Regions from separate parts of the Paenibacillus sp. TSM33 genome, predicted to be linked through region 3. Evidence: riboswitches for the same ligand, from Rfam matches in the RefSeq annotation. Region 3 holds a riboswitch; each other region holds the start of a gene.
What was found. Region 3 has a riboswitch for cobalamin ahead of ACN6NF_RS24590 (ABC transporter substrate-binding protein). Riboswitches for the same ligand answer to the same signal wherever they lie in the genome.

Region 1: linked by a shared signal. The riboswitch ahead of cobJ (precorrin-3B C(17)-methyltransferase) and the one ahead of ACN6NF_RS24590 (ABC transporter substrate-binding protein) in region 3 are both predicted to bind cobalamin.
Region 2: linked by a shared signal. The riboswitch ahead of ACN6NF_RS06685 (ABC transporter substrate-binding protein) and the one ahead of ACN6NF_RS24590 (ABC transporter substrate-binding protein) in region 3 are both predicted to bind cobalamin.

Annotation. Positions count from the first base shown of each region.
Region 1 is NZ_JBLZXB010000023.1:56,591-59,873, forward strand. Features, by position in the region: gene cobJ (precorrin-3B C(17)-methyltransferase) at 1-1,566, opposite strand, end outside; cobalamin riboswitch at 1,875-2,060, opposite strand; gene ACN6NF_RS23550 (LOG family protein) at 2,118-2,672, opposite strand; gene ACN6NF_RS23555 (uroporphyrinogen-III synthase) at 2,872-3,283, opposite strand, start outside.
Region 2 is NZ_JBLZXB010000010.1:613,876-617,158, forward strand. Features, by position in the region: gene cbiB (adenosylcobinamide-phosphate synthase CbiB) at 1-174, shown strand, start outside; gene ACN6NF_RS06680 (histidine phosphatase family protein) at 189-941, shown strand; cobalamin riboswitch at 1,042-1,255, shown strand; gene ACN6NF_RS06685 (ABC transporter substrate-binding protein) at 1,463-2,470, shown strand; gene ACN6NF_RS06690 (FecCD family ABC transporter permease) at 2,467-3,283, shown strand, end outside.
Region 3 is NZ_JBLZXB010000023.1:287,551-290,833, reverse strand. Features, by position in the region: gene ACN6NF_RS24595 (nucleobase:cation symporter-2 family protein) at 1-443, shown strand, start outside; cobalamin riboswitch at 1,209-1,413, shown strand; gene ACN6NF_RS24590 (ABC transporter substrate-binding protein) at 1,630-3,213, shown strand; gene nikB (nickel ABC transporter permease) at 3,229-3,283, shown strand, end outside.

The DNA.
Region 1 (3,283 bases), 230 kb from region 3:
TCCTCCCTTGCGATAGACAATTCCGATATCCTCCAGCACCGCTCCATAGCAGGCCATGCCGCATCCGTTCAAAGCAATGCTCGTTTCCTTGGGTGCCTGTAATCCGCCAAGTACAACCTGTAATTGCTCAGCCACAGGCACCGCATCATCTTTCTCCATATTGCAGAAGTCACATGCTTTCACCTTAAACACATCGCCGATCGGCATGACAATGAATCGTTCATCCCGCAGCCGTCCGACCAGTTCCTCGGGGTCTGCGCACGGCACGCGCAGCACGATCTGATGATCTGGCGTGTATTCCAGCTCGCCATCATCACCCGCTACCTCGGCAAGCAGGGCCATCTGCCGAGCAGTGAACTTCTTGTTTCCCACGCCAGGGGAAACCCCCACCTCAAACAGCGCAGGCTTGCCAAAGCCGCCTGTCTCCATCCCGGCCGTAGCCCCTGCTCCGGCCACCGTTGCCGTTCCGACGGCGCTCTGGGCGGCAGGCGCTTGCCCGCTCCAGCGAGCGTTGGCTTCGCCCGGCAGCTTGCCGCCGACAGCGAGGCGGCTTAGTGCCTCTGCTGCCAGCGAGGCTGGAGCCGTCCCGGTTTGCTTCGCAGGCGCAGCCTGCACGGCAGCCATCGCTTGCGGGCGTACCTGCGTGGCAACCGCAGCGCCGCTCGCGGAAGGCTCGGGAGGCGCAGTCAAAGCTCCGCCTCCCTGCGGTGTATCCAGCGCGCGATCCTCTTGCGCGCCCAGCGACCACGGCTCCGCTTCCGTGCGAAGCCGCTGATGCGGTTTGAGCACCTGTTCGGTCGCGTCCAGCGTGTATTTACGCTGATAGCCGCGCGGAGTCACGATTAAGCCGTCATACACTGTCGTCGAGGAGTTGCCGATGATTACGGTCGTCAGCATCCCGATATCATGGTTCAGCATATCTTCCAGCGTCGTTACAATAACCTGCTGACGTTCACGATAAGCACTCTTCACCAGCCCAACTGGAGTTTGCGGATCACGATAACGAAGTAAAATGGACTGCGTCTCCACAATCTGGCGAGTACGTCGACCACTACGCGGGTTGTATAATGCAATCACAAAATCAGCCGAAGCCGCAGCTTCTACACGCTTCACGATCGTTTCCCACGGGGTTAGATGATCACTCAGACTGATCGTGCAAGCATCATGCATAACCGGCGCTCCCAACAACGAAGCACAGGATTGAATAGCCGAGATCCCAGGCACAACTTCCACCTCAACCCCGTCCTCGCGACGCCAGCCTTTTTGCATCAGCACTTCGTACACTAGCCCTGCCATACCATAGACTCCTGCATCTCCACTGGAAATGACGGCTACCTTCTTGCCCATCTCTGCTTGGCGAACCGCCTCCTGCGCACGGCTCACTTCTTCTGTCATCCCTGTGCGTACAATCTCCTGGCCGTTCAACAACGGACGGATCAAATCAACGTAGGTATTGTAGCCGATAATGACCTCACTTTCGGCCAGCGCATCCAACGCCCGTTTTGTGATATGTTCCATATCTCCTGGTCCAAATCCAATCACCAGCAATTTTCCTAATGGGCTCATCGTGCTCCTCCTATCATCCTTTTCAGGGCAGCTATACTATCTATTTCAATAATTTGTGGCATCCTGCAACTCAAAAAAACCCCATCCTGCCCGGATGGGGTTTCTATGTACGTATCTCTCTTACCAGACGAAACAGCGTAAGAAGACAGTTCTTGTCTCCCCCAATCTGCCGTTGTTTTCCATCTGTTTTGTTTGCGCTTCAAACGCTGCTGCACGTTCATATCCACGCAAACCTGTAACCAACATGGAAAAAGCAACGTGTGCCTGATTTCCTGATTTCGTACACCCATCCTCTCCGCGAAGGTTAACGGTGCATACAGATCAAGGTAGGTCTCCTGGCTTGGCATCAACGGATTCTCTCGTCTTCCCCGTTTTGTACGAGTGACCATTTAAAAGAATCCTCTTCCTTACAGTGGCGGGACCGCTCGGGACTTGCACCCGATTCCCTGTTACCCTTTGCTCAACCGCAAAGGCACCTTGTCTGTCCGCTATTTGATTATGGGTCTTATCATAACCTTGCCTCAATCAGTTGTGCAAGCACGAAAAAAGCTTTATTTTAAGTTCTTTGCTTTATTTTTTAACATATGCAGCAATTCGTCCGGGACCGCAGAGATGCTCAGTAATGCTGGATGATCGGCCCCAGTAAACCCTTCCTGAACGCTATGACGTACCATTTCTACCAACGGGTCAAAATATCCATTCACATTTAGCAGCCCAATAGGCTTGCGATGAATGCCAATTTGCGCCCAGCATAATACCTCGAACAGCTCTTCAAAGGTTCCCAAGCCACCCGGAAGGGCTATAAACGCATCGGCCATCTCACTCATCGCCGCTTTACGTTCATGCATGCTTGCTACCTCAATAAACTCGGTAACTCCCCGATGAATGATTTCTGCATCAAATAACAGGGTAGGCATAATACCGGTGACCTGGCCGTCACCCGCCAGCAGTCCATCCGCCACCTTACCCATCAGTCCTCTGCTGGAACCACCATAGATCAGACGGATATGTTGGCGAGCCATAGCTTCACCCAGCTTGCCTGCCGCCTCAACATATACCGATGAATGCCCAGGTCTGGACCCTGCAAATACACAAATAGAATTCATAAACGTCTCAGCTCCTGTCCTCAATATCATGCATCGAAACTTATTCATTATATTAGATAAATATTTTCGCTATAACAAAAAACTTTGTCGATGCATGTCCAACAAAAAAAGATAAAGACCTCGTAGGCCCTTATCTTTATTTTACGCTGGATTAGTAAATATAAGTTCATTTTGGCTTACTGCATTTATCATTTCCAGCTCATTTCAAATGACCGTTCACACTCTTCAGACCGTAGCCATGCGCCAAATCGCTATGCTCAAAATATTTGCCCAGCTCTACCATCATCGCTCCCATGCGCTCTTCAGTTGGAAATACAATTCGTTCAATCCCTTCTTCCAAAATGGATTGCGCGGTCACCTTGCCTACCGATACAGCAATTACATCCTCACGAAAAGCGTCCAATAAATCCTCGATGCGATTTTGCTCTCTGGCATATTGGGCCAAAAATCGGATTTGCGGGCCACTCGTGAACGTAACAGCATCAATCTTACGATTGATAACATCATCTAGTAACGCCTGCAATTTTGCTTCTTCAGGTGGGATATGCCTATAAGGAAGTACTTGGCGGGTCACTGCGCCCTGCTCATTCAGCCACTCTACCAACCGGGGG
Region 2 (3,283 bases), on a different contig from region 3:
AATGTGTATCACGGCGTACGCTCCTTTCGGGCATATATGGGCGAAGGGATACGACCGCTGGAGTCGAAGGATATCCGGCATACAATCCGGCTGATGTTCGCCGTATCCACTATGTTTGTAGGGTTGTGTTTGTTGGGCGCTACGGGGTGTTTTGCCTTGGGATGGATGCGGTGAGGAGTGACATCATTTTGAAACAAAATACAGAAGGGAAAAGAGTGCGAGAATGTGCACTAAGTCCGAACCCACAACAGGATATTGAGCCGAATGATGCTAAAGAAGATCTGCAGTGGGACATGGAGCTCGTGCTAGTTCGTCATGGCACAACCTTATGGAATAAGGAACGTCGATATCTGGGACATGCCGATTTGGGTTTGCTGTCTGGAGCAGAGCAGGAATTAAAGCCTTTACGGAAAAAAGTGCAGGGCCAGTCCTTTGCTCGAATCTATTGCAGTGACTTGATGCGATGTCGCCAGACTTTGCGGATCATTTTGCCGGAGTCAGCATTGACGACTGAACGTTCCCTATCTGCTATGCCTCCTATCATGGAGCCACGTCTGCGAGAACTTCATTTTGGCGAGTGGGATGGAAAAACGTATGACATGCTTAAGGATGTGGCGTTGTATCGCGCTTGGATTGATGAGCCGCAACGAATTACTCCTCCTGGAGGAGAGCCTTGGATCGATTTCGTGAATCGTCTGCGCGAATTTCTAGACTCTCTGTATGCGTGGCGTACTGCTATGGACGTTCAGTCCATAGGGTTTAATGCCGCGCCGTCCTCTGTTTTGATTGTTACGCATGGTGGTGTAATTCGTCAGTTGGCTTGTATGCTTATGCCAGGCCATGATTTTTGGAGTCTAAATCCGAAGCCGGGAGATGCATTTAGGATTCGGTTAAGGTTGACTGGACCGCACAACTATATCGCAAGATTGCTTTCTCATTAGGTTAAACACGGCGAATAAAGCGGCTGTTTGGGTTGTAAGCTAACTCTTTTTAACCTATAATCATCAAGTAAAAGAACGGCTTGACTACCATTACATCAAATATCCAGCAGACGAGGTCGGCGCTGTGTGAGGAATCTACTGTTTTCCTTCACTGCGCTGTTAAAAGGGAAGTCGGTGTGAGTCCGACGCGGTCCCGCCACTGTAAATGGAAAATTGCCCATTAGCCCTGTTTTATGTGCCGTCAAGCACATGAAAGAATATCAGGACATGCATCTTCCATAAGTCAGGATACCTGCCCGTCCGCCTGTCACCATAATCCTTCGAGGAAAGGATGACGTGTTCTCAGTGACTGTCCATGCGGAAAGAAGCTGCCCGCCTGCGCACGATCTGTGCTAACGTGACCCCTGTGTCCTAATATGAGGATACGGGGTTTTTTGATAGGAAAAGAAGGCTGGAATGAGGAAATACGGATGATGTTCAAGTAACGCTCTTAACGATTTTTGTATGAAGGGGTGCAAATCATGGCAGTAAAGAAAATAAAGGTATGGACAACAGGTCTATTGGCGCTGATATTGGCAGTTGTGCTGAGTGCATGTGGCGCGGATGGAAAAAATGCAGAAAATAAAGAGGGCCAAGCTCCTCCACAGCAGCCGGGACAGACCGTAACCGCACAAGAGCCTCCGGGCAAAACGGTTTACCCGCTAACGGTTAAGGATGCAACAGGACAGGAATTTACATTCAAAAAAGCACCGGACAAGATTGTTTCCGTCTCCCCGGCAGAAACCGAGGCGCTGTTTGCTATCGGACTGGACAAGGAAATTGTCGGTGTCTCCGACTACTCTGATTACCCGGAGGCAGCTACGAAAAAGCCTAAAGTGGGCGGTATTATGAAACCGAACGAAGAGGCGGTCATTGCTGCGAACCCTGATGTCGTTTTTGCAGGGATTTCACTTAGTGAACAGGCTACGACTAAGCTGCGTGACATGGGGATTATGATTTTTAAAACGGAACCGAAAACCGTTGAAGATGTCATAGCTAACATCGAATTGTATGGGAAAATCACCGATCATCAGAAAGAAGCAAGAGCGGTGACCGACAAGATGAGAGCAGATGTAGCGGAAGTAAAAGAAGGAGTTAAAAATATCGGCAAAGGGCAGAAGCTGCGGGTATACGTCGAATTTTCACCAGGCTGGACAGTGGGTAAAGGCGAATTTATGGACGAGCTGATTACATTAGCAGGTGGTGAAAATGTAGGTGCCACGCAGAAGGGCTGGTATCAAATCAGTGAGGAAAATATTATAGCTACCAACCCTGACGTGATTTTGTACAGCAAAAGTGTGAAGGATGACAAAACAGGCCAAACCCTCGGCGATATCATTAAAGCTCGCAGCGGATGGGATCAAATATCGGCTGTTCGTAACAATCGTGTATTTGCCGTGGACGATAATTTGATCAGCCGTCCAGGTCCACGTGTAACGGAAGGACTCAAGGAAGTGGCTAAGGGCGTGTACCCTGAAATTTTCAAATGAACCGCAAACTGATCGGTTTTGGGGGGACAGGTCTTGTCTTGCTGCTGCTGACGTTGCTGCTCTGTCTTGGCATCGGCTCGGTCAGTCTTCCGGTCAGCCAGATCACAGGTATTTTGATCAACCACCTACCGTGGTTAGGTGATACGTTTACACCGGATTGGAATACATCCGCAGAGCAGATTATTTTGAAGGTCAGATTGCCAAGAGTGTTACTGGGAATGTTGGTCGGAGCAGCGCTGGCGCTGGCGGGAGCTGGATTTCAGGGTGTATTGCGTAATCCCTTGGCTGATCCCTATACCCTTGGGGTATCCTCGGGAGCTTCGGTAGGAGCGGCAGTACTGATTTATTGGGGGCTTCAATTTTCATTTGTGGGTATATGGACCCTTCCGCTAGTCGCATTTATAACCGGCATGCTGACGCTGTGGATGGTGTTGACGTTGGCGCGTGAAGGTGGGAAAATTCCGACCCAAAGCCTCATTTTATCAGGTGTGGTGATGCAATTTTTTTGGGGAGCCATTGTTTCTTTTCTGACAGCCATGTCGAAGGAAACAGTCAATGAAATATTGTACTGGACGTTGGGAAGTCTTAGTCTGCGAGGTTGGTCATATACGGGAATTCTTTTACCTTACGTGATCGTTGGGCTGGTGTTTCTATGGAACCGGGCACGGGTGCTGAATATTCTGGCTTTGGGTGAACGTCAAGCGGCTCATATGGGGGTTCATGTAGATGCGACGAAGCTATATGTCCTGATCATATCTACCTTGCTGACAGCCGCCGCTGTCTCGGTATGCGGAGTCATTGGCTTTGTCGGAC
Region 3 (3,283 bases):
CTTTCTCGCAAAATGTGGGTCTGATCTCGCTGACTCGCGTCAAATCACGTAACGTTATTTTTGCTGCGGGCGGCATCATGGTCGTCCTCGGTTTGCTGCCTAAGCTGGCTGCCTTGACGACAGTGATTCCTAACGCTGTGCTGGGCGGGGCGATGATCGTCATGTTTGGCTCGGTTGCTGCATCAGGCATGTCTATTTTGTCAGAAGTGGATCTGCGGAAAGAAAGCAATCTGCTGATTGCAGCATGCAGTATTGCCGTGGGCCTAGGCTCAGCTGTTCTGCCGCAAATGTTCGACCAACTGCCGAGCTTTGCCAAAATGCTGCTGCAAAACGGCATCGTATCTGGCTCGATTACGGCAATTGTCTTGAACATTGTTTTGGCAAGAAAACAGGGTGAATCGGTCAAAAGCGTTAATGTCTCAGAAGTTCCACAGAAGGTTTGATGAATAGGAAATAAACAAAAACAGCCGGAGAGAGGACGTAGCCTCTTTTCCGGCTGTTTGGCATGGCGGTAATCAGAATGATTATTTGTTCAGTAGCATGAAGTTATTGATAACCCTCTTCTTGTATGAAAATGGGGGATTGAGAACCTAGTAGAAAAGTTTGCTAGAGTAGTAGATGAGGGAATGGTATAATCTACCTTATGGACTTTGAATAGTGGTGGATGTTTTCGGACCACGGCGCAGCTTCCCGAAAGGGGGTGAAGCCGATGGTCAACCTTGTGTCGTGCTACGATGTGCTACGTTGGATGGTTACGTTACTAAGCCTGGTGTTTAGTATTCGTAAACTTTATCGCTGGCTGCGTCGGAAATTTCGGAACAAGCGAAAACCCACCGCTTGATTAGGTTAGGCGCCTAACGGTGGGTTTAGCTAAGCATTTAGCGCGCCGTGGTGATCCACAGCCCTTCAAGTCCTAAGAGTCTTTGCCGTTGGCGCGGCGAAGGCTCTTTTTAGTATACGGATACGGTGGTTATCTCTATACCTAATTTTAGCACGTGAATTTCGTGCACGCAACGTTAAGACATACCTTCAATTGCGCGCAAGCAATGAATAGCCTTGGTCTTGATTCACACTATATCATTCAAATTTAAAATATTACGCTACACTTGTTGACAAGCCAGTAGCAACAAAATAAGATAATCCTAATTCGTAATAAAAAGGAATAAAGGAAGAAAACAGGTGTGAGCCGGACAACTCTATGTACGAAGTTTCGTAGAGACGATGTAGATAGTTGTTGAGCGTGTTCACTTAAAAGGGAAGTTCGGTAGATTCCGACACGGACCCGCCACTGTATACAGGCATCAGCAGGGTAATGCTGGAGCTTTCAGAACAAGCCACTGGAACTGTGAGGAACCGGGAAGGCCTGAAAGATACGCTTGGAGTCAGGAGACCTGCCTGTTTTGACATCACTGTCAGACCCACGGGATGCTGGGGAGGTGGTTAGGCGTGCTGCATACGGAATGTCTGAAACCAATCTGATTCCTTCTATGTTTTGGAGTTGACTTTGAGGTGAGTTTTGACATTTTATAATGAAAGCATTTCTGACTGCTGATCAGGTGGTCGGGAATGCTTTTTTCGCGTTTTGCGTTAGGTTTATACGATTTTACAAGATAGAGAGGGAAATGTGGGATGATAGGCAATCGTAATAGGCGTTCATGGTTCATATGTACAGGATGGCTACTGCTGATGGCAGTCATGGCTCTTTCGGGATGTGGCACAGCCACAAAGACGGAGGATAGCTCGGGCAAGGGTGAGAACAGGTCTGCACAACAGACTCAAGCAGATAAAAAGCTGGTGATGGCGTATACGTGGAAACCGTCAGGCGTCGATCCGCATGGAGACAATAGCTGGGACGTGATGCGTTCCGGTGCCGGTGAGACACTCATTCGTTTGAATGAAAAGCTGGAGCCTGTGGCTTGGCTAGCCAAGGAGTGGGAACATGACAGTCCTAACGTGTGGACGTTCAGCTTGCAGGATAAGGTCACGTTTCATAATGGAAAGAGCATGGATGCAGAAAGTGTAAAAGCATCTTTGCTGCGCTCAATCGAGAAAAGCCATCTGGCGAAGGATTTACTGGATGTGAAGTCCATTGATGTAACTGGTCCGCTGACGTTAGAAATTACGACAAACCAACCGAATGCAGCGCTGGTATCCAATCTGGCTGATCCGTCAACGATCGTGCTGGATGTGGCATCCATGAAAGATGAGCAGAGCTACCCTGCGATGACAGGTGCTTTCAAAATTAAAGCCTTCAACAAGGATCAATCCTTGGTCGTCGAGCGTTATGACGGATACTGGGGCGAAAAGGCACGACTGGCTGAAGCGACGATGAAATTCATTACAGACGGTAATTCGCGCCTGATGGCGTTGCAGTCTGGTGAAGTGGATGTAGCGACGGATATTCCGGTAGATAACGCAGAGGTATTAAAAAAGAACGACAAGCTACAAGTGCTGTCGGCTCCATCCTTGCGCACCCATATGATTGTGTACAACATGGAATCGCCTGTGTTCAAGGATGCAACCAACCGTAAGGTGGTGGACAGTCTGATTCCGCGCGCATCCATTGTGAGCGCCGTCATGAGGGGATTTGGTACGGAAGCAAGCAGCCCGTTTCCGAGTATTCTTCCCTTCGGTAAGATTGAGCGCAAAGCATTGGACGGAACGACGGAGCAGTTGTTGACGAAGGATGGCTGGCAGAAGGATGCCCAAGGTACGTGGACCAAGCAGGGTAAGCCATTCGAGGTTACACTGCTGACCTTCCCTCAGCGTCCGGAGCTATCCGTCATGGCTGAGGTGATTCAGAGCCAATTGCTAAATGAGGGAATCCAGGTCAAGATTCGCAAGGTGGAAAATATCGACGAGGCGTTGACCAAAAACGATTGGGATTTTGCTATGTACAGCATGCTCACGGCCCATACAGGGGAGCCGCAATATTTTATGGACATGTTCTACTCCTCTACAAGTGCAGCGAATGTAAGCCGTTATGCTTCCAAACCGCTGGAGAATATTCTTCACAGCCTGAAGTTGGCAAAGGATACCGCACAGCGTAATGCGGTAACACTGCAAGCGCTGGATATCATCAATACAGATTTGCCGCAGTCGTTCATTGTGCATCCTGACAATGTGTTTGGTGTAAAAAAAGGAGTGAAGGGCTTTACGCCGCATCCGATCGAGTATTACTACATTACAGCGCAATCCGATATTGCGGAATAACGAGCAACGTATCCTATGATTCGTTTTATACTGGAACGTGTGGCGCAGCTGCCCATCATTGTATTCGTTG